DNA from 4 places in the Roseateles flavus genome. Region 4 is predicted to be linked to each of the others. Evidence: predicted binding sites of a transcription regulator. Region 4 holds the regulator's gene; each other region holds the start of a gene.
What was found. The regulator FNR, encoded in region 4, switches genes on or off when oxygen is low (the NO sensors DNR and NnrR bind a similar motif). The targets are predictions, from matches to a motif close to TTGATNNNNATCAA.

Region 1 (4,642 bases), on a different contig from region 4:
GCAGCTTCTGCCAGGCCCGCACCAGCAGGGCGAACTTGCCGTTGCTGGGGCGGGCGTCGCCCACCGAACCCTTGAAGGAGTGGTACTGCCAGTAGGCCGGATGGGCCGTGGCGCCCCACTGCTGCTTGAACTTGTAGGTGCCGCTGTCCACCGTGCTGCGGCCGAAGTCGAACAAGGGCTGGCCGCGCTGGATGCTGCGCTCCAGCACCCGCCAGTACATCAGCACATTGACGCTGAGGTGGTTGTACTCGCGCAGCGCGCTGGCGCTGGGGATCAGGGTGCAGCCCGGCGCATGCAGCAGGAAGCCCGCGGCCACCGCGCGGCCCTCGTGGCGCAGCACGGCGATCTCGGCCTCGGCGGGGAACTGCGCCAGCATCTGGGCGAAGAGGGCCCGGCCGTAGGGCGGCGTGCCCAGGTCGCGCATATTGCGGGCGAAGACGCGGTAGAACTCGTCCAGCAGCTCCTCGCGCCCGAAGGCCATGCTGAAGCGATCATCGGACAGCGGCTTGCGGATCTGGCTGCGCAGCTTGGACTTGATGCCCTTCTCCCACAGCAGCTCCGGCGTGGCCGGCAGGGGCAGGCGCATGTGGACCTTTTCGGTCACCAGCGCATTGAAGGACGGGTGCTGCAGCTCGCGCTCATGGCGCAGTTCCAGGTGCTTGACATCCAGGCGCCGGGCCAGCTCGACGGCGGCCTCGACCAGCCGGGCTTCGTCCGCGGGGCTGTCAGCCAGCACGCCGCCGGTGTTGAGATAGGGCTGGCTCACCAGGTAGCGCCCGAAGAGGGGGCCGCTCACCAGTTGCAGGGGCAGCACGCCGACGATGGCCTCGCCGCGCGTCAGCCACAGGAAGTGCGGCTCATGGCGCAGGGCCTGCCGCAGGACTGCCGACCACTCCTGGCGCAGATGGAAGCCGTCATAGCCGAAGCGCTGCAGGTATGCATTCCAGCCGGCGGGCGGCTGCGGGGCCTGGTGCAGGGTCGTGTCGGGCATGCGTGGGCGGTGCTGGGGCGCGTTGAAGGGCCCCGCATCCTATGTCATCCCCTGCGGGCGCTGCACCGCCCGACTCAGGGTCCGAGGTGTGCAGACGTAAAAAGGCCGCCGGGCCCGGCCGGGCGCGGCGGCTCAAAACAAAGAGGATTGCTCAGAAGAAAACGCGGGGCTCGCTCAGAAGCGGAAGCCCAGACCCACGCCCACCAGCAGCGGGTCGACCTTGAACTTGCCGACTTCGGTGCCCTTGGAGTAGACCTTGGTGCCGATCTGCACCTTCTTGATGTCCACGTTCAGGTACAGGTTCTTGCTGATCTCGTAGTCGAAGCCGACCTGGAAGGACAGGCCCACGCTGGTGTGCTTGACGCTGGGCGACAGGGCGGTATCCACGGCCGGGATGAATTCCACGTTCGAGAAGATCGTGTAGTTCAGGCCGGCGCCCACGTAGGGACGGAAGGTGTCATTGGGGGCGAAGTGGTACTGCAGGCTCAGGGTGGGCGGCAGGTGCTTCAGGGTACCGATCTCGGTGCCACCGGCCGACAGCGTGTGCTTCTGCGGATAGGTCAGGATCAGCTCAGCGGCCAGGTTGGGGCTGAAGAAGTAGCTGAAGTCGACTTCGGGGATGACCTTGTTGTTGACGCTCAGGTCCAGACCGGTCGTGTCCTTGTTGGCCGAGTCGAGGTTCACGGCACGCACGCGCATCAGCCAGGGGCTCTCGGCGGCCTGGGCGGCAAAGGCGCCGGCGGCCAGGGTGGCGGCGATCAGGGTGCGTGCAACAAGCTTGCTCATCTCAATAGCTCCTTCAAAGAATGGGAACGTTCCCGATGAAGCTATTGGAGAGGCCGCGCGAGGGTTATCCCTTGATGTGACGCAACTCCGGGGGCGCCTTGCCCCCAGGATTCATGTGGACATCAGGACGACTTGATCCGGCGCAAGCTCAGGCGCCCAGACCGAGGCGTTTGCACAACTCCAGCACCAGGCCGCTCTGGTTGAGCGTATAGAAGTGGATGCCCGGGGCGCCGCCGGCGATCAGGCGTTCGCACACCCGCGTGACCACGTCCAGGCCGAAGGCGCGGATGGAGGCGGTGTCGTCCATATAGCCTTCCATCTTCAGCGCGACCCAGCGCGGGATCTCGATGCCGTCACGGGCGGCGAACTGCGCGATGCGGCCGTAGTTGTGGAAGGGCATGATGCCCGGCACGATGGGCGCGGTGACGCCCAGCCGGCGGGCCTCGTCCACGAAGTGGAAGTAGGCGTCCGGGTTGAAGAAGAACTGGGTGATGGCGCCGCTTGCGCCGGCCTTCATCTTGTCCGCGAAGTGCTGGAGGTCCCGTGCGGCATAACGCTGTTGTGGGTGGTACTCCGGATAGGCGGCCACCTCGATCTGCCAGTCCGCGCCTTGCGTCTCGCGGATGAACTGCACCAGCTCGGCGGCATAGCGGAACTCGCCGGCCGTGGCCGTGCCGCTGGGCAGATCGCCTCGCAGGGCCACGACACGGCGGATGTTCTGCGCGCGGTAGGTGGCCAGGATCTCGGCGATGTTCTCGCGGGTCGAGCCCACGCAGGAGAGGTGCGGTGCGGCCTCATGGCCGGCCGCGGCGATCTCGCTGACGGTGGCCAGGGTCTTCTCGCGGGTGGAGCCGCCGGCGCCGTAAGTCACGCTGAAGTAGTGCGGCTGCACGGCGCTCAGCTCCTGCACGACGGTGCGCAGCTTCTCGGTGCCCACGGGCGTGTTGGGAGGGAAGAACTCGAAGCTGACCGGCGGCTTGGCCGGCGTGGTGTTCGTGAGGCTCATGGCGATGCCTTTCCTGTGGCTGTGGGGTGGCCGCTCGTCTTGCGGGCCCACAGAAAGAATTCCGTGTTGCCATCACCGCCGGTGATGGCGCTGCTGAAGTAGCCCTGCACCTGCCAGCCCAGTCCTTGAGCGGCGTTGCGGGCCTGCTGTTCCAGTTGCGGGTACAGCGAAGGGTCCTTGACCAGTCCGCCCCTGGAGAGGGCCTTGGGGCCCAGCTCGAACTGCGGCTTGATCAGGAGCAAGACCTGACCCTCCGCCGCGAGCCAGGGGTCCAGTTGCGCGAAGGCGCCCGTCATGGAGATGAAGCTCAGGTCTCCCACGATCAGCGGGAAGCCGCCGCTCGGCACATGGGAAGTCAGGGCCGAGCCCGCCAGCTCGCGCACATGCAGGCCCTCGAGCGCGGTGACGCGCGCATCGGTCTGCAGGGTCGCATGCAGCTGCCCATGCCCCACGTCCACGCCCACGACACGGGCGGCGCCGTGCTTGAGCAGGCAGTCGGTGAAGCCGCCGGTGCTCTGGCCCATGTCCAGCACCGTGAGGCCTTGCACTGCAATGCCGCTGGCCTGCAGCGCGCCTTCCAGCTTCAGGCCGCCGCGGGAGATGTAGCGCAGCTCCGCGTCGTCCGTCACCGCCAGCACCTCGCGCTCGCCCACGTCCTCGCCCGCCTTCCTCACCTTCGCCCCCGACGCCCGCAGCACCGCGCCCCGCTCGATCAGCCGCTGGGCGGCCGAGCGCGTGGGCGCGAGTTGCAGGGTCATGAGGCGTTGGTCGGCGCGCATTGAGGAAGTTTGGGGTTTGTCGTGGCAGCGTTCGGTGGTGCCGGGCGTAGCGAGCGGACTTCAGGCTAGGCGCGGGAGGATCCGCAGACCGGAACGTAGCGGCGCTACGTGAGGATCTGCGGAGGGGCCCGCAACGACGCATGAAGTTCGCGCAGTAGCCCGCAGAGATCAGTAGCGGTAGGTGTCGGGCTTGTAGGGGCCCTGCTTGGGCACACCGATATACGCCGCCTGCTCCTCCGTCAGCTCCGTCAGCTGCGCATTCAGCGTGGTCAGCTGCAGGCGCGCCACCTTCTCGTCCAGGTGCTTGGGCAGCACATAGACCTTGCCGATGTCGTAGGCGTCGCGGTGGGCGAACAGCTCGATCTGGGCGATGGTCTGGTTGGCGAAGGACGAGCTCATCACATAGCTCGGATGACCCGTGCCGCAGCCCAGGTTCACCAGGCGGCCCTTGGCGAGCAGGATGATGCGCTTGCCGTCGGGGAAGATGACGTGGTCCACCTGCGGCTTGATCTCCTCCCACTGGTACTTCTCCAGCGAGGCGACGTCAATCTCGTTGTCGAAGTGACCGATGTTGCAGACGATGGCGTTGTTCTTCATCGCGGCCATGTGCTCGTGGCGGATGACGTTCTTGTTGCCGGTGGTGGTCACGAAGATGTCGGCCTTGTCGGCGGCGTACTCCATGGTCACGACGCGATAGCCTTCCATCGCGGCCTGCAGCGCGCAGATGGGGTCGATCTCGGTCACCCACACTTGCGCGGACAGGGCGCGCAGGGCCTGTGCCGAGCCCTTGCCCACGTCGCCATAGCCGGCCACCACGGCGATCTTGCCGGCCACCATCACGTCGGTGGCGCGCTTGATGCCGTCCACGAGGGACTCGCGGCAGCCATAGAGGTTGTCGAACTTGCTCTTGGTGACGGAGTCGTTGACGTTGATGGCGCGGAACAGCAGCGTGCCCTTGGCGCTCATCTCCTTCAGGCGGTGCACGCCGGTGGTGGTTTCCTCGGTCACGCCGATGATCTCGGCGCTCTTGCGGGTGTACCAGGTGGGGTCCTGGGCGACCTTGGCCTTGATGGCGGCGAA
Region 2 (4,642 bases), on a different contig from region 4:
CCGCCACAGGGCCGGCGTGCGGGCGCGGATGCGCAGCAGCACCGGCGCCTCGCGCGGGGCCAGCATGAATCCGGCATCGCCCAGCTGCAGGCGCAGGCGGATGCCGGGTTCCAGCAGCTCCAGCTCCATCACCTTGTGAGACAGGCCTTGGCGCTGGCTGGCATCCAGGCGCGGCAGCAGGACCTGGTCCAGCAGGCGAGCGGCGACGAAGGAGGGCGGCTCCACGGGTAGGCGCCGCACCACGCCGCGGACGTGGTCCAGCAGCATCTGGTGCAGGCCGGCCGGGGCCGGGGGGCGTGCAGTGGCGTCGCGCGGGGAGGCTTGCATGGGAGTCCTTTCAGGCCAGGGCCTGCATGCCCGGCTGCTGGTGGGCGAAGCCATGGACCAGGCTGCCGGGCAGGTCCAGGGATTGCAGTTGGGCCAGGGCCTCGTCGGCATCGGCGCCCTGGCGATAGACGGCGTCGAAGAGCGCCAGCACGCGAGAGAAGCCGCCGCTGCAGGGTGAGAGCCGCAGGGCCTTCACGCCCGCGGCGCGCACGGCCTCGTGTTCCTGGAGCAGGCACTGCAGGCCGGCAGACTGCGTCGAGATGCCGTTTAGCGCGAGGAAGGGCTGGCCCTCGCTGGTGCGCAGCAGCAGGCCGTCGGCGTCGTCACGGCAGCGGAACTCGCACTGGTCCTTGCTCAGGCGATGGTGGCGCGCAGTGAAACAGCGGGCCGAGAAGGCCAGGGGCATGCGGCCGAAAGTCAGCAGCTCGGTGGCCACGGGCCGGCCCTGCGCCTGCACCGGATCCAGCGGCGGATTGCAGCGAGCGAGGGCCGCGAGAGACATCTCCGCCGGCGGCACCCAGACGTCCGCGCCCAGGCTGGCCAGCTCCTCCAGCGCGGGCCGGTTGTAGACGTTGATATGCGGCCCCAGCACCAGCTGGCTGCGGCGCTCCTGCGCGGGCAGCTCGCGGGTGAGGCCGTGCCAGACCTGCAGGGCCGAGGCGTCACCCGCCTCGAAGTCCATGGGCGTGTCGGCACTGAGGGCGGCCTCGGCCAGGCGGCGCAGGCCGCGCAGCTCGGCCTCTGACATCAGCAGCGGCATGCTGGCCAGGCGCACGCGCTTGCCGGCCTGCTGCAGCTCGCGCGCGATGGCCAGCCAGTCCTCCAGCGAGAACTCGTTGCGGCGCGAGCAGGTGACCTCGCCCAGCACGATGGCATGGGCGGGGCTGTCCGCCAGCTCGGCGTAGAAGTGCATCAGCGTCTGGCGCGGCCACCAGTACTGCAGCGGGCCGACGGTGAGGGTGGGGGCGTTCATGGGACTCATGGAGGGGCGCTCGCTGCGGTTCATCGCCAGGGGCGGTCGAAGGCGCCCAGGGTGCTCTGCTGGCCCTCGGCCCAGTGCGAGAGCGCCTGCTGCCAGGCGGGCGTGACGGTGTAGCGCTCGCCCGAGGCGGCGCGGTCGATGGCTTCTCGCCAGACCTTGCTGACCTGGGCCACATAGGCCGGGCTGCGCTGGCGACCCTCGATCTTGAGGGCCCGCACGCCGGACTCGATCAGCTGCGGCAGCAAGGCCAGGGTGTTGAGGCTGGTGGGCTCCTCCAGTGCGTAGTCGCGCTGGCCCTGCACGTCGAAGCGGCCCTTGCACAGCGTGGGGTAGCCGCGCGCCTCCTCGGGCGCGTAGTGGTCGATCAGCACGCCGTTGAGCCGGGCCTCGACGCCGTCCCCGCGCTCCTGCCACTGCACGGCCGAGGGGGGCGAGCACACCCCATGCGTGTTGGGCGACTGGCCCGTCGCGTAGGAGGACAGCGCGCAGCGCCCCTCGACCATCACGCAGAGGCTGCCGAAGCCGAAGACTTCGATCTCCACATCGGTATGGCGGATCACATGCTGAACCTGCTGCAGCGTCAGCACGCGGGGCAGCACGGCACGCTGGATGCCGTAGCGCTCGCGGTAGAAGTTGATGGCCTCGTAGCTCGTGGCCGAGGCCTGCACCGAGAGGTGCAGGCGAAGCTGCGGATGGGTCTTGGCCGCATAGGCCAGCACCGCGCTGTCGGCGACGATCAGCGCATCGGCGCCCAGGCTCGCGGCGCTGTCCACCGCGGCGAACCAGGGGGCCAGGTCTTGCGACTGGCCGTAGGTGTTGAGCGCCATCAGCACCTTGCGCCCGCGCTGGTGCGCATAGCTCATGCCGCTGCGCACCTGCTCCAGGTCGAAGTTGAGGCCGCCGAAGTTGCGGGCATTGGTGGCGTCCTTGAGGCCCAGGTAGACGGCGTCAGCGCCCGCATCCACCGCCATCTGAAGGGCGCGCAGGCTGCCGGCCGGACACACCAGTTCTGGCTTGTTCAGGCTCATGAATAGAAGGGGCGGGCCCCCGCTTTTTAAAGTTGCAAAATATATGAACCTTATTCGCGCATGGTTTTGCGCCCGCGCAAATGCGGGTGGCCCCGCGACCTGGGGGAAGCGCTGATCCGTCGGAAGGGCCGGGCGTTGATGCCGCTCAAACTGGATCGATCAGCGGCGCCGCAAAGTGTGGCTTGTGCACGATTCAGTGGCACGACTCCGAGGAGACCCGCATGGGATCGATCGACTACGCATCGACGGCGGCGCCAACACCCGAGGGCGCCCTGGAAAGGACGCATCGCCGGCGCGCCGCCGCGATGGCTCAACCGCTTATTTCCGAACGTGTGGCAGCACCGCTGCGCGAAGTGCTGATAGAGGCCGGCCAGTGGCGCCGCGTGCCCGCCGGCCAGCCCCTGTTCGAGCAGGGCGAGCACTGCGAGACCATGTGGCTGCTGCTGGAAGGCAGCGTCTGCCTGGGCCACCACGACAGCCAGGGCGAATGGCGCCAGTTCCGCCTGGCCGAGGCCGGCGAGTGGATGGGCTGCGCCGCCTGCTGGCTGCGCGAATCCCACAACCTGCGCGCCGTGGCCGCGGTGGACGTGCTGGCCGTGGGCATGAGCCGCGCACAGATCGACGCCTGGGCCGCCGAGGACCCGGCCGCCTGGCGCGCGGCCATGGAATCCGTGGTCGATGCCCTGGCCGAGCTGCAGCTGCAGCAGACCCGCCAGGCCGTGCGCCGCGAAAGCCTGGATGCGCTGGGCCGCGTGTCCGAGTGGCTGCTGGACATGTGGCGCCGCCAGGGCAGCACGGTGCGCTTCATCCAGCGCAAGAAGTACGTGGCCTCGCAGCTGGCGATCACGCCCGAGACCTTCTCGCGCTGCCTGCGCCAGCTGGAGGAGGAGCAGTGCATCAGCGGCGCAGGCTACGAGCTGCAGATCCTGGCGCCCGACCTGCTGCGCCAGAAGGCCAGGCCGCGTTGCGAGGACAAGGCCGCTGCGGCTCGCGCAGGCGCCTGAGCGGCCGGCCCACGGCAACGCGGGACAGGGGGCCGGCATGCCGCTAAGCTCTGGGCTGGCAAATTTCCGGAGCCGCCCATGCAAGCCCCCGTGCACCGCTTTTCCGACCTCTTCGCCCAGCTGGGCCTGGCCAACGACGCCGCCAGCATCGAGGCCTTCCTGCTGAGCCATTCCCCGCTGCCCGACACGCTGCGGCTGGAGGAGGCGCCTTGCTGGAATGCCGCGCAGGCCGCGCTGCTGTGCGAGGAACTCCGGGCCGATGCCGACTGGGCCGAGCTGGTGGACCAGCTCAACGCGGCCCTGCGCTGAGCGGCGCCTCGACCGTGGCATCCGCTACGGTGGCGCGCTAGCGTCGGCGGGGCTGGCCTTCAAAAAGGCAAACTGCATCAAGGATTCCTGGCGCCTGCATCCCTAGACTGGCCACTTCGTCAAGCAGAGGCAGGGAGTCTCGCGATGGAGTTCATGCGCCGCCGTCAATGTCTTCTGTGGGTACCGGCCCTCTGGCTGGCCGGCCAGGCCCACGCCGAGGTCCGTGACCTGCCCGATGCCATCAACAAGGCCGGCCGCCTGCGCATGCTGAGCCAGCGCTGCGCCAAGGCCTATATGGCCCTGGGCCAGAAGGTGCGATCGGAGCAGGCGGAGAAGGTCCTGTCCGATTCCATGGCTCTGTTCGACCGCCACCTGGTCGAGCTGCGGGCCTTTTCACACAGCCCTGCCGTGGCCAAGGTCTACGAGCAGATGGATGGCAGCTGGAGCGCCTACAAGCTGCTGCTGGTCGGCGAGCGGCCTCATCCCAAGGGTGCCGAGGCCGTGATGGCGGCGGCGACCCAGGTGCTGGCCCAGGCCCAGCAGGGCACGGGGCTGCTGGAGCAGGCCTCGGGCAAGGCGGTGGGTCGCCTCGTCAACCTGGCGGGGCGGCAGCGCATGCTCAGCCAGCGCATGGCCTCGGCCTACCTCGGTGCCGCCTGGGGCGTGCAGAGCGAGGGCCTGGTCAAGCAGCTGAATCAGGCCCGCGAGGAATTCACGCAGGCCCAATCCAACCTCAAGGCCGCGCCTGAGACCACGGCGGCCCTGCGCTCGGAGCTGGAGATGGTGGACCAGCAGTACGTCTTCTTCGACGCCGCGCTGCGCGCCCTGCGGCCCGGCAACACCGACACCCGCTCGCTCAGCGAGGTCTTCACCACCAGCGAGCGCATCCTGCAGCTCATGGACGAGGTGACGCAGCAGTACGCCCGGCAGGCCTGAGGTCAGGGGGCGCTTTCTGCCGCGGCTGGCCCAACAGGCCATGGACCGGGAGAGGG
Region 3 (4,642 bases), on a different contig from region 4:
TGCGTGCCATCAGCACGGCCGCCCTGCGCGCCATCAGCACGGATGTGCTGGGCACGCTCGGCTCCGACCAGTTCGCAGCCATGACCACGGCCCAGGTCAATGCGCTGACCAGCGCACAGATCCGCGGCCTGGGCAGCGAGGACCTGGTGGCCTTCACGACCGACCAGTACGCAGCCATGAGCTCGACACAGGTCGCGGCCATCGGCACCGACCAGTTCATGAAGCTGGCCACCGACGATCTGCAGGCCATCAGCAGTGCCGGCATCCGCGGCATCAGCAGCGTCCAGCTGGGCGCCATGGGCACGGACCAGCTGGTGGCGCTGACCACGGCGCAGTACAGCGGGCTGACCTCCAACCAGGTCGCCGGCCTGCACTCCGACCAGATCGCGGCCCTGGCCACGGATGACCTGCGTGCCCTGAGCACCGCGGCCCTGCGCAGCTTCAGCACCGACCAGTTCGTGGCGCTGACCTCCGACCAGGTCGCCGCGCTGACGGTGACCCAGGTGGCGGCGCTGAGCTCGGCCCAGATCAACGCGATGGGCTCGGACGACTTCAACGCCATGGGCACCGCCCAGATGGCCGCCCTGACCTCGGTCCAGGTGCCCGGCATCAGCGTGGGCATGATCGCGGCCATGCAGACGGACGACCTCCGCGCGCTGAACGCCTTCGCCGTCCGCGCCCTGAGCAGCGACCAGCTGAATGCCCTGACCAGCGACCAGGTGCCGACGCTGAGCGTGGTGCAGGTGGCTGCGCTGACGACGGCGCAGGTCCAGAAGTGGGAGACCGCCGACATCCAGGCGCTGGGCTCCGACCAGGTGGCCTCGCTCAGTGCGGCCCAGGTCACGGCCATGACTTCGGACCAGATCGTGACCTTCTCGTCCGAGGACATCCGCGCCCTGAGCACGGCGGCCTTCCGCGCCCTGCAGTCTGATGACCTCCAGGCCTTCAGCTCCGACCAGATCGATGCCTTCACCAGCACGCAGATCGGTCTGCTGACCTCGGCCCAGGTGAAGGGCATCGACAGCGCCGACATGGCGGCCTTCAGCAGCGATGACATCAAGCTGCTGTCGACCTCCGCCCTGCATGCGCTGTCGACGGAGCAGTTCTCGGCGCTGGGCACCGAGCACATCGCCGCACTGAGCACGGCCCAGGTGCTGGCGCTGACCACGGACCAGATCAGCACCTTCAGCAGCGATGACATCAATGCGCTGAGCACCACGCAGATCGCGGCCTTCAGCTCGGCCCAGATCCACGCGCTCACGACGGACCAGTTCTCGCACCTCGCCAGCGATGACATCAAGGCCCTGACCACCTCGCAGATCGCCGGGCTGACAACGGAGCAGATCCACAGCCTCACGACGGAGCAGATCGTCGGCATGGAGTCCGAGGACATCGCCAAGCTGAACATGACCCAGTTCGGCGCGCTGACCACGGAAGTCATCCACGCGATGACGGGAGCCCAGCTCGACGCGCTGTGGCTGACCTCGCCCATCGTGCTGGACCTGGACGGCAACGGCGTCTCGACGACCGCGGCGGCCCAGGGCGTCAGCTTCGACCTGAACGGCACCGGCAACGCCCAGAAGTGGGGCTGGGTGGGCGGCAATGACGGCCTGCTGGTCATGGACCGCAACGGCGATGGCCAGATCAACGACGGCAAGGAACTGTTCGGCAGCGGCACCCAGCTGGCGGACGGCAGCCGCGCCGCCAACGGCTACCAGGCCATGGCCACGCTGGACAGCAACCATGACGGCGCACTGAACGTCACCGACGCCCAGTTCGGCCAGCTCAAGGTCTGGGTGGATGCCAACCACGACGGCAAGACCGACGCGGGCGAGCTGAAGTCCCTGGCGGATCTGGGCATCACCTCGCTGGACCTGCATGCGCAGACCGGCACGGCGGTGAACAACGGCAACCTGCTGGGCCTGGTCTCCGGCTACACGACCAGCGACGGCAAGACCCATGACATGGCGGACGTCTGGTTCGCCAAGGACACGGGCGAGTCCGCCAGCAGCGCCGCCAGCACGGGTGACGCCCATGCGGCGACGCCGGAGCACGGCAAGTCCGGCGAACCCAAGCTGAGCCTGGGCGACGTCCTGGCCGGACCGGCGGGCAATCTGCTGGGCGACGGGGTCACCCAGCCGGGTCACCACGGCGTGCTGCACCACCAGCTGGTTCCGCTGCGCAAGGCGCCTGGCGAGGACGATGACCTGAACCGCATCGTGCCCCTGATCTGAGGCTGACGGCCTCAGCGAAAGCCGCCCCCGCCACCGGCCGGGGCGGCTTTTTCATGGCCTGCGCCTTTCTCGGCCGGACGATCCGCGGGCATCAGGGTTAGTCTTGATGCCCATCAAGGCCCGCCAGGGTCGAGCATGGCAGCATGAACATCCTGATGCCCAACAAGTACACCGAGAAAGCCCTGCAGGAGTCGCGCCGCTTCGGCGTCAAGCCCGTGCCGCCACTGCGCCCGCTGGGCTGGCTGGCCCGCGGCTGGGCCGACATGACGCGCTGCCCCGGCCCCTCGCTGCTGCACGGCCTGGTGCTGGCCCTGCTCGGTGCGCTGATCTTCCTGCTCGGCCGTGACCGCTTCTGGCTGCTGGCCGGCGCCTTCAGCGGCTTCCTGCTGGTCGCACCCATTCTTGCCACGGGGCTCTACGCCATCAGCCGCGAGATCGAGGCGAACCGCCACCCCGGCCTGCGCACGGTGCTGAACGTCTGGAAGCCCCGCGACGGGCGGCTGGTGCTCTTCGGCGTGCTGCTGGCCTTTGCCGGCACCGGCTGGGTGATGACCTCGGCCTCGCTGATCACCGGCTTTGCGGGCGTGCCCATCCTGAAGCCCCTGGACTTCCTGCGCCATGTGGTGCTCAACGAGCAAAGCCATCTCTTCGAGGCCTGGCTGGCGCTGGGCGCCCTGCTGGCCGCTCCCGTCTTCGCCTCCACCGTGATCGCCGTGCCCCTGCTGCTGGACCGCCAGATCGGCGTGCTGGGCGCCGTGTTCACCAGCTGGCGCGTGGTGATGGAGTACCCCGCGCCGGTGGCGCTGTGGGCCGTCCTCATCATGGGCCTGACCCTGCTGGGCATGGCCACGCTGATGCTGGGCTTCGTCGTCGTGCTGCCCTGGCTGGGGCATGCCAGCTGGCATGCCTATCGGGACCTCGTCGACACCTCGGGCCTGACCCGCAACGATTGAAGAGATGTTTGGCTATACCGAGGAACAGATCGCCCAGTTCGGGCTCAGCGTGGGCGTCACGGCCTTCATGCTGTACATGGTCTTCATCATCCTGCAGCTGGCGCGCGAGTCCAAGGCGGGCAAGTTCGGCACCTTCATCCTGCTGCTGGGCCTGGGCTTCGGCCTGGTGGGCTTTGCCGCCAAGGGTCTGATCAAGTTCTTTCTGTCCGGCGTCGGCGAATGAGGTCCGCATGGGCGTGATCAGTACCAAGAGCTTCCGGCACACGCTGTTCGAGGACGCGCAGGCCCTGTTGACAGGCACGCTCTTCGTGGCCCTGGGCGTGGCCCTGTTCAAGCAGGTGGGCATGCTCACCGGCGGCACCGTGGGCATCGCCTTCCTGCTGCACTACACCAGCGGCTGGCCCTTCGGCCTGCTGTTCTTCTGCATCAACCTGCCCTTCTACTGGCTGGCCTACCGGCGCATGGGCCTGGCCTTCACGCTCAAGACCGTGGCGGCGGTGACGCTGATGTCCACGCTGTCCGAGGCGCTGCCGCGCCTGGTCCAGTTCTCCCAGATCAACACCTGGTTCGCGGCGATCGCCGGCGGCCTGATGATTGGCGCGGGGATGCTGATCCTGTTCCGCCACCGGGCCAGCCTGGGCGGGCTCAACATCCTGGTGCTCTACCTCCAGGACAGCCGCGGCTGGCGTGCAGGCTACATGCAGGCCGCGCTGGATGCGAGCATCCTGCTGGCTTCCATGGCGGTGGTCAGCCCCGAGCGCATCGGCTATTCCCTGCTGGGCATGGCCGCGATGAACGCCGCCCTGGCCATCAACCACCGCCCGGGGCGCTACATGGCGGTCTGAGCCGCCGCGACTTCAGAGCAGCGGGCTGTACCAGCGCAGGTCCAGCAGGCGGCGCGCCAGGGCATGGCTGATGCCTTCGGGCGCCACCAGGTCGTAGAGCAGGTCGAAGTGGTTGTAGCCCGGCACCTCTTCGAGCACAGGCACGGCCTGTGGCCCCCAGGCCTCCTGGATGAGGCGGCACTGTCGCTTGAACTCCTCGCTTTCCGCTCCGCCGACGACGGCATAGAGCGGGGAATCCGGCGGCGCCTGGTGCACGGGGCTCAGGCGGCGGGCGCTGGCCTCGTCCAGGCGCAGGTCGGCCTGCAGGAAAGGCGTGTGCACCAGGGGCTCGAGCTCATGCAGGCCTGAGAGGGACAGCACGCCCTTGACCAATTGGCGCGGCAGGTCCGGTGCCAGGCTCTTCCAGTCGAAGCAGCTCAGCAAGGCGGCCAGATGCCCGCCCGCCGAATGGCCGGCCAGCACGATGTGATTGGGGTCGCCGCCATAGTCCGCGACATGGCGCCAGACCCAGGCCAGCGCCTCGGCCAGTTGCAGCGGGATGCGCTCCATGCTGACCTCGGGGCACAGGTCATAGCCCGGGATGACCACGACCGCGCCTTCGCTGGTGAAG
Region 4 (4,642 bases):
CGCTGCGCAAGCCGGCAGCTGCGCTGCACGAGGCCCCCATCGACCGCCCTCCGCGCAAGATGAGTGCAGATACGCCTTGTTTGATGCGCATGCCCGCATTCAGGCACAGTAGGCCTGGATCTGCGCCCAGACCCCATGCCCCAGCGCCCAGCCCGCGCTGAGTACCAGGCCCAGGCCGCCCAGGCGCGTGGCCCAGCGCATGCCGCGCCCCTCCTCCACCTGCCCCAGGCCCAGCAGCTTCCACAGGATGGCCGGCCCCAGGGCCAGGCCCAAGCCTGAGCTGACGGCGAAGGCGCCCATCACTGCGGCACCGCCGAGCGCGCCATTGGCCAGGGCGGCCAGCAGCAGGGCCGATTGCAGCAGGCCGCAGGGCCAGGCCACCCAGCCCAGTCCCGCCAGCACGGCACGCCAGCGCGGACGCTGCGGCGCGCTCAAAGAAGGACCTCCTGCCGCCAGCGCCGCAAGCGGGATGGCAGCGTCGCGGCTGCCTTCGCGGCCCAGGGCCGACAGCCAGGCCGGTTGCCGAGCCTTCCACAGCAGGTAGATCCCGAGCGCCAGGGCGCCCAGGTGCAGCAGCAGCCAAAGGGGCCGCAGCAGGGCCACCGTCTGCCCCCAGCGCGCCATCAGCGACACACTGGACGCCGCCACCGCACCGGCCGCACCATAGCTGAGCAGGCGACCCAGCTGGAAGCCGAGATGCGCGGCCGTGCGCGGCGATCCCTGGCTCAGTGCGGCACAGGGCGCGCCGCACATCACGGCACAGTGCGGGGTGCCGGCCAAGCCCATCAGCAGGGCTGAACCGACGAGGGCTGCTTCCATGGGGAGGACTGTAGCCTCAGATGATGCGCGAGAACTGCGCGCGGGTGCGGTCGGCCTGCAGGTAGCGGTCGAAGACCATGGCCACTGCACGCACGAAGTACCAGCCCAGCGGTGTCACCTGGATGGCCTCGGGCTCCACCACGACCAGGCCGGTCTCCTGCATGGACAGCAGCTGCTCCAGCTCGGCACGGAAGTACTCGCGCACCTTGATCAGGTGGGCCAGCTCGATGGACTCGAACTCCACCCGCCCCTGGCACATCAGCGCCATGATCATGGCCCGGCGGACCAGATCGTCGCGGCTCAGGGCCAGACCGCGCTGGATGGGCAGCTGGCCCTGGCGGATGGCGTCGTAGTACTCGGGCAGGGTCTTGGCATTCTGGCTGTAAGTGGCGCCCACGCGGCCGATGGCCGAGACGCCCAGGCCGATCAGGTCGCAGTCCGGCTGCGTGCTGTAGCCCTGGAAATTGCGGTGCAGGCGGCCCTGGCGCTTGGCCACGGCCAGCGAATCATTGGGCAGCGCGAAGTGGTCCATGCCGATGTAGGCATAGCCATGGCCCACGAAACCGCTCAGGGCGGTAGACAACATGGTCAGCTTGGACGCGGCCACCGGCAGCTGGCTGGCGTCGATGCGGCGCTGCGGCTTGAAGCGCGTGGGCAGGTGAGCGTAGCCGTACAGCGCGATGCGGTCCGGACGCAGCGTCGCGACCTGCTGGATGGTGCGCTGGAAGCTCTCCGGCGTCTGCTGCGGCAGCCCATAGATCAGGTCCACGTTGGTGGACTCGAAGCCCAGGGCGCGGGCCTGCTGCATCAGGCTCTCGACCATCTCGTAGCTCTGCACGCGATGAACGGCCTTCTGCACTTCCGGGTCGAAGTCCTGGACGCCGAAGCTCAGGCGGTTGAAGCCCAGCTGGCGCAGGTGCTTCAGGCGGGCTTCGGTGACGGTGCGCGGATCGACCTCGATGGACACCTCGGCGCCCGGCGCAAGCTTGAAGCGCTGCTTGATGGCGTCCATCAGCCCGGTCAGCTCGTCGTCGTTGAGGAAGGTCGGGGAGCCGCCGCCGAAATGCAGCTGGGAAATGGACTGCGGCCGGCGCAGCTCGGCCACCGTCAGGTCCATTTCCTGGACCAGCACTGCCAGGTACTCCGCCGCGCGCTCATGGTGCTTGGTGATGACCTTGTTGCAGGCGCAGTAGTAGCAGACCGACTCGCAGAAGGGGATGTGGATATACAGGGAAAGGGGCGCGCCTCCGCCCACCACACCGCCGTCGGCCCGCTGGTTCAGGGCCTGCTTGTACTGCTCGACAGTGAAGGCCTCGACGAATCGGTCGGCCGTCGGGTAGGACGTGTAGCGCGGACCGGACACATCGAAGCGGCGCAACACATCCTCGGTGATGCCCGGCAGGGCGGCAGTATTGATGGTTTCCATGCCGCCACTGTGCCAAGCCTGCACAAGCACTGATTGACCTGTGTCAAGTTTGATCAACTGGCGCGGGTAAACAATGGCTACAGCCTTGAGGAGCGTCAGGGCCGTCCTTTGCCCTGCAGCAGAAACGGCCATTGACATCTCCTCGCCGCCCCGGCAGTCCCAGCCCATAATGAGCCCTATGAATACCCAGACCCCGATCAAGATCGAGCCCTTCAAGGTCGCCTGCTCCAGCTGCAATCTGCGCGAGCTGTGCCTGCCCGTCGGGTTGTCAGAGTCGGACCTGAACCAGCTGGACAGCCTCGTGGCCACGCGCCGCAACGTCTCCCGCGGGGACACCCTGTTCCGCACCGGCGATGCCTTCCAGTCGCTGTACGCGGTCCGCACGGGCTTCTTCAAGACCTGCGTGTCTTCGGAGGACGGCCGTGACCAGGTCACCGGTTTCCAGATGGCCGGTGAGCTGCTGGGCCTGGACGGCATCAGCAATGATCGCCATTCCTGCGACGCCGTCGCCCTGGAAGACAGCCAGGTCTGCGTGATTCCCTACAGCCAGCTCGAGGAACTCTCCCGCGAGTTCACCGACCTGCAGCACCAGTTCCACAAGATCATGAGCCGCGAGATCGTGCGCGATCACGGCGTGATGCTGCTGCTGGGCTCCATGCGCGCCGAGGAACGCCTGGCCGCCTTCCTGCTGAACCTCACCCAGCGCCTGCAGGCCCGCGGCTTCTCCGCCTCGGCCCTGGTGCTGCGCATGACGCGCGAAGAGATCGGCAGCTATCTGGGTCTCAAGCTGGAAACGGTGAGCCGCACCTTCTCGAAGTTCCAGGACGAAGGTCTGCTGGAGGTCAAGCAACGCCAGATCCGCATCCTGAACCAGGACGGCCTGCAGAAGCTGGTGAACACCGCGCACTGCACCTGAGCGCACTTCACCTGAGCGGCCCCGTGCCTGCTCGATGATGGCAAAGCCCGCTGCGTAGCGGGCTTTTTGCTTGCAGTGCGGCCAGAGGCGCCGGACGGCGGACGGTCAGCGCCTGCGCAAAGGCAAGACCTGACCCTCAGTGCGGCCAGCGCCGCGGCTGGCCAGGTGCCGACTCGGCGGGCAGGGTCGCCAGCAGCATGGTCACGGCCGAGGCCAGGCTGATCAGCAGCCAGAAGGCCAGGAAGCTCAAGGTGTAGATGGCTTCGCGGCTCAGTTGCACCGGCGACAGACCGAACCAGCTGAGGTCCATGGGATCGACCAGCGCGAACACCAGTGCCTCGGTCACGCCGGCCATCACAAAGGCCGGCCAGAGGATGTGCATGGCCCATCGCGCCGGGCCCGGCTTTTCACCAATCAGTCCCATCCCGGTCTCCTCCACGATGGACTGCGAGGACTTACTTGCCGCTCGCAGGGCCGCCGGTGGCGGCATGGTTGCGGGCCGCGATGGCGGGCGCCAGTGCGGCGGACTGGGGGCCGTCCGCGGCGCTGTCGGCGGAGAGACGCTGCTGGGTCTCGATCACCGGATCGGGATGCTTGAGGGCCACGCCCAGGGTCACGAAGCTGGCCAGCACCACGGTGGCGGGCCCGCCCACCACCAGCCACATCATGCGCTCACGCCACCAGGCGCGCGGTGCGGTCGAAGGAGATTGAATGTCAGCCATGTTTCGCTCCTAGCGGGGAACCACAAAGGTGGATTTCTCGACCAGCTGGCTTGGCACCTCGCTGGCCCTGGCATCGCGAACGATGCGGAAATGGATCTCATGGGCGCCACCGCCCGCCGATTGTGCCGTCTGCGGTGGCAGGCGCAGCGCGACGGACACCCAGCGCGCCTCGGCCGGCCCCACGCTCATGTGCAGGGGCTGCACCAGGGCCAGGCCCTGCAGGCCTTCGGCGGTGACGGTGTAGGCCTGCGTCTCCTCGGTCGCATTCATGACCTGCAGGCGGTAGACGTTCTCGATGTAGCCATCGTCCACCAGGCGGGCCAGCGAGGCGCGGTCCCGCACCACATCGACCTTGAAGGGCGTGCGGGTCAGCATGTGCCAGAACAGGGCCACGCAGATCAGCACCAGAATGCTCGAATAGATCAGCACGCGGGGGCGGAACATGCGGCGGATCAGCTGCGCGCGGCTGAGGTGCTCGCTGAGGCCGTTCTGCGTGTCGTAGCGGACGAGGCCGCGCGGGTAGCCCATCTTGTCCATCACGCCGTTGCAGACGTCGATGCAGGCCGCGCAGCCGATGCACTCGTACTGCAGGCCGTTGCGGATGTCGATGCCTGTGGGGCAGACGTGCACGCACAGATTGCAGTCGATGCAGGACCCGAGACCCGCGGCCTTGATGTCGATCTTGCGCCCGCGCGAGCCACGCGGCTCGCCGCGCTCGGCGTCGTAGCTGATGATCAGCGTGTCCTTGTCGAACATCGC

Region 1: a site for FNR is predicted at 1,849-1,862, ahead of ABDJ40_RS02940 (OmpW/AlkL family protein). Genes of this name have one in related genera too.
Region 2: a site for FNR is predicted at 2,473-2,486, ahead of ubiU (ubiquinone anaerobic biosynthesis protein UbiU). Genes of this name have one in related genera too.
Region 3: a site for FNR is predicted at 2,338-2,351, ahead of ABDJ40_RS12895 (DUF2189 domain-containing protein). Genes of this name have one in related genera too.

What each region holds. Positions count from the first base shown of each region.
Region 1 is NZ_JBDPZC010000001.1:648,032-652,673, forward strand. It holds gene ABDJ40_RS02935 (FemAB family XrtA/PEP-CTERM system-associated protein) at 1-991, opposite strand, end outside; gene ABDJ40_RS02940 (OmpW/AlkL family protein) at 1,166-1,777, opposite strand; gene metF (methylenetetrahydrofolate reductase [NAD(P)H]) at 1,926-2,783, opposite strand; gene ABDJ40_RS02950 (TlyA family RNA methyltransferase) at 2,780-3,541, opposite strand; gene ahcY (adenosylhomocysteinase) at 3,731-4,642, opposite strand, start outside.
Region 2 is NZ_JBDPZC010000005.1:331,253-335,894, reverse strand. It holds gene ubiT (ubiquinone anaerobic biosynthesis accessory factor UbiT) at 1-327, opposite strand, end outside; gene ABDJ40_RS13045 (U32 family peptidase) at 338-1,300, opposite strand; gene ubiU (ubiquinone anaerobic biosynthesis protein UbiU) at 1,330-2,337, opposite strand; gene ABDJ40_RS13035 (Crp/Fnr family transcriptional regulator) at 2,559-3,341, shown strand; gene ABDJ40_RS13030 (DUF2789 domain-containing protein) at 3,420-3,650, shown strand; gene ABDJ40_RS13025 (type IV pili methyl-accepting chemotaxis transducer N-terminal domain-containing protein) at 3,804-4,586, shown strand.
Region 3 is NZ_JBDPZC010000005.1:300,594-305,235, forward strand. It holds partial or broken gene ABDJ40_RS12890 (heme utilization protein) at 1-2,234, shown strand, start outside; gene ABDJ40_RS12895 (DUF2189 domain-containing protein) at 2,378-3,187, shown strand; gene ABDJ40_RS12900 (DUF2788 domain-containing protein) at 3,192-3,410, shown strand; gene ABDJ40_RS12905 (YitT family protein) at 3,418-4,032, shown strand; gene ABDJ40_RS12910 (alpha/beta hydrolase) at 4,045-4,642, opposite strand, start outside.
Region 4 is NZ_JBDPZC010000009.1:4,975-9,616, forward strand. It holds gene ABDJ40_RS17900 (urease accessory protein UreH domain-containing protein) at 100-819, opposite strand; gene hemN (oxygen-independent coproporphyrinogen III oxidase) at 836-2,245, opposite strand; gene fnr (fumarate/nitrate reduction transcriptional regulator Fnr) at 2,424-3,161, shown strand; gene ABDJ40_RS17915 (hypothetical protein) at 3,298-3,585, opposite strand; gene ABDJ40_RS17920 (hypothetical protein) at 3,617-3,883, opposite strand; gene ccoG (cytochrome c oxidase accessory protein CcoG) at 3,893-4,642, opposite strand, start outside.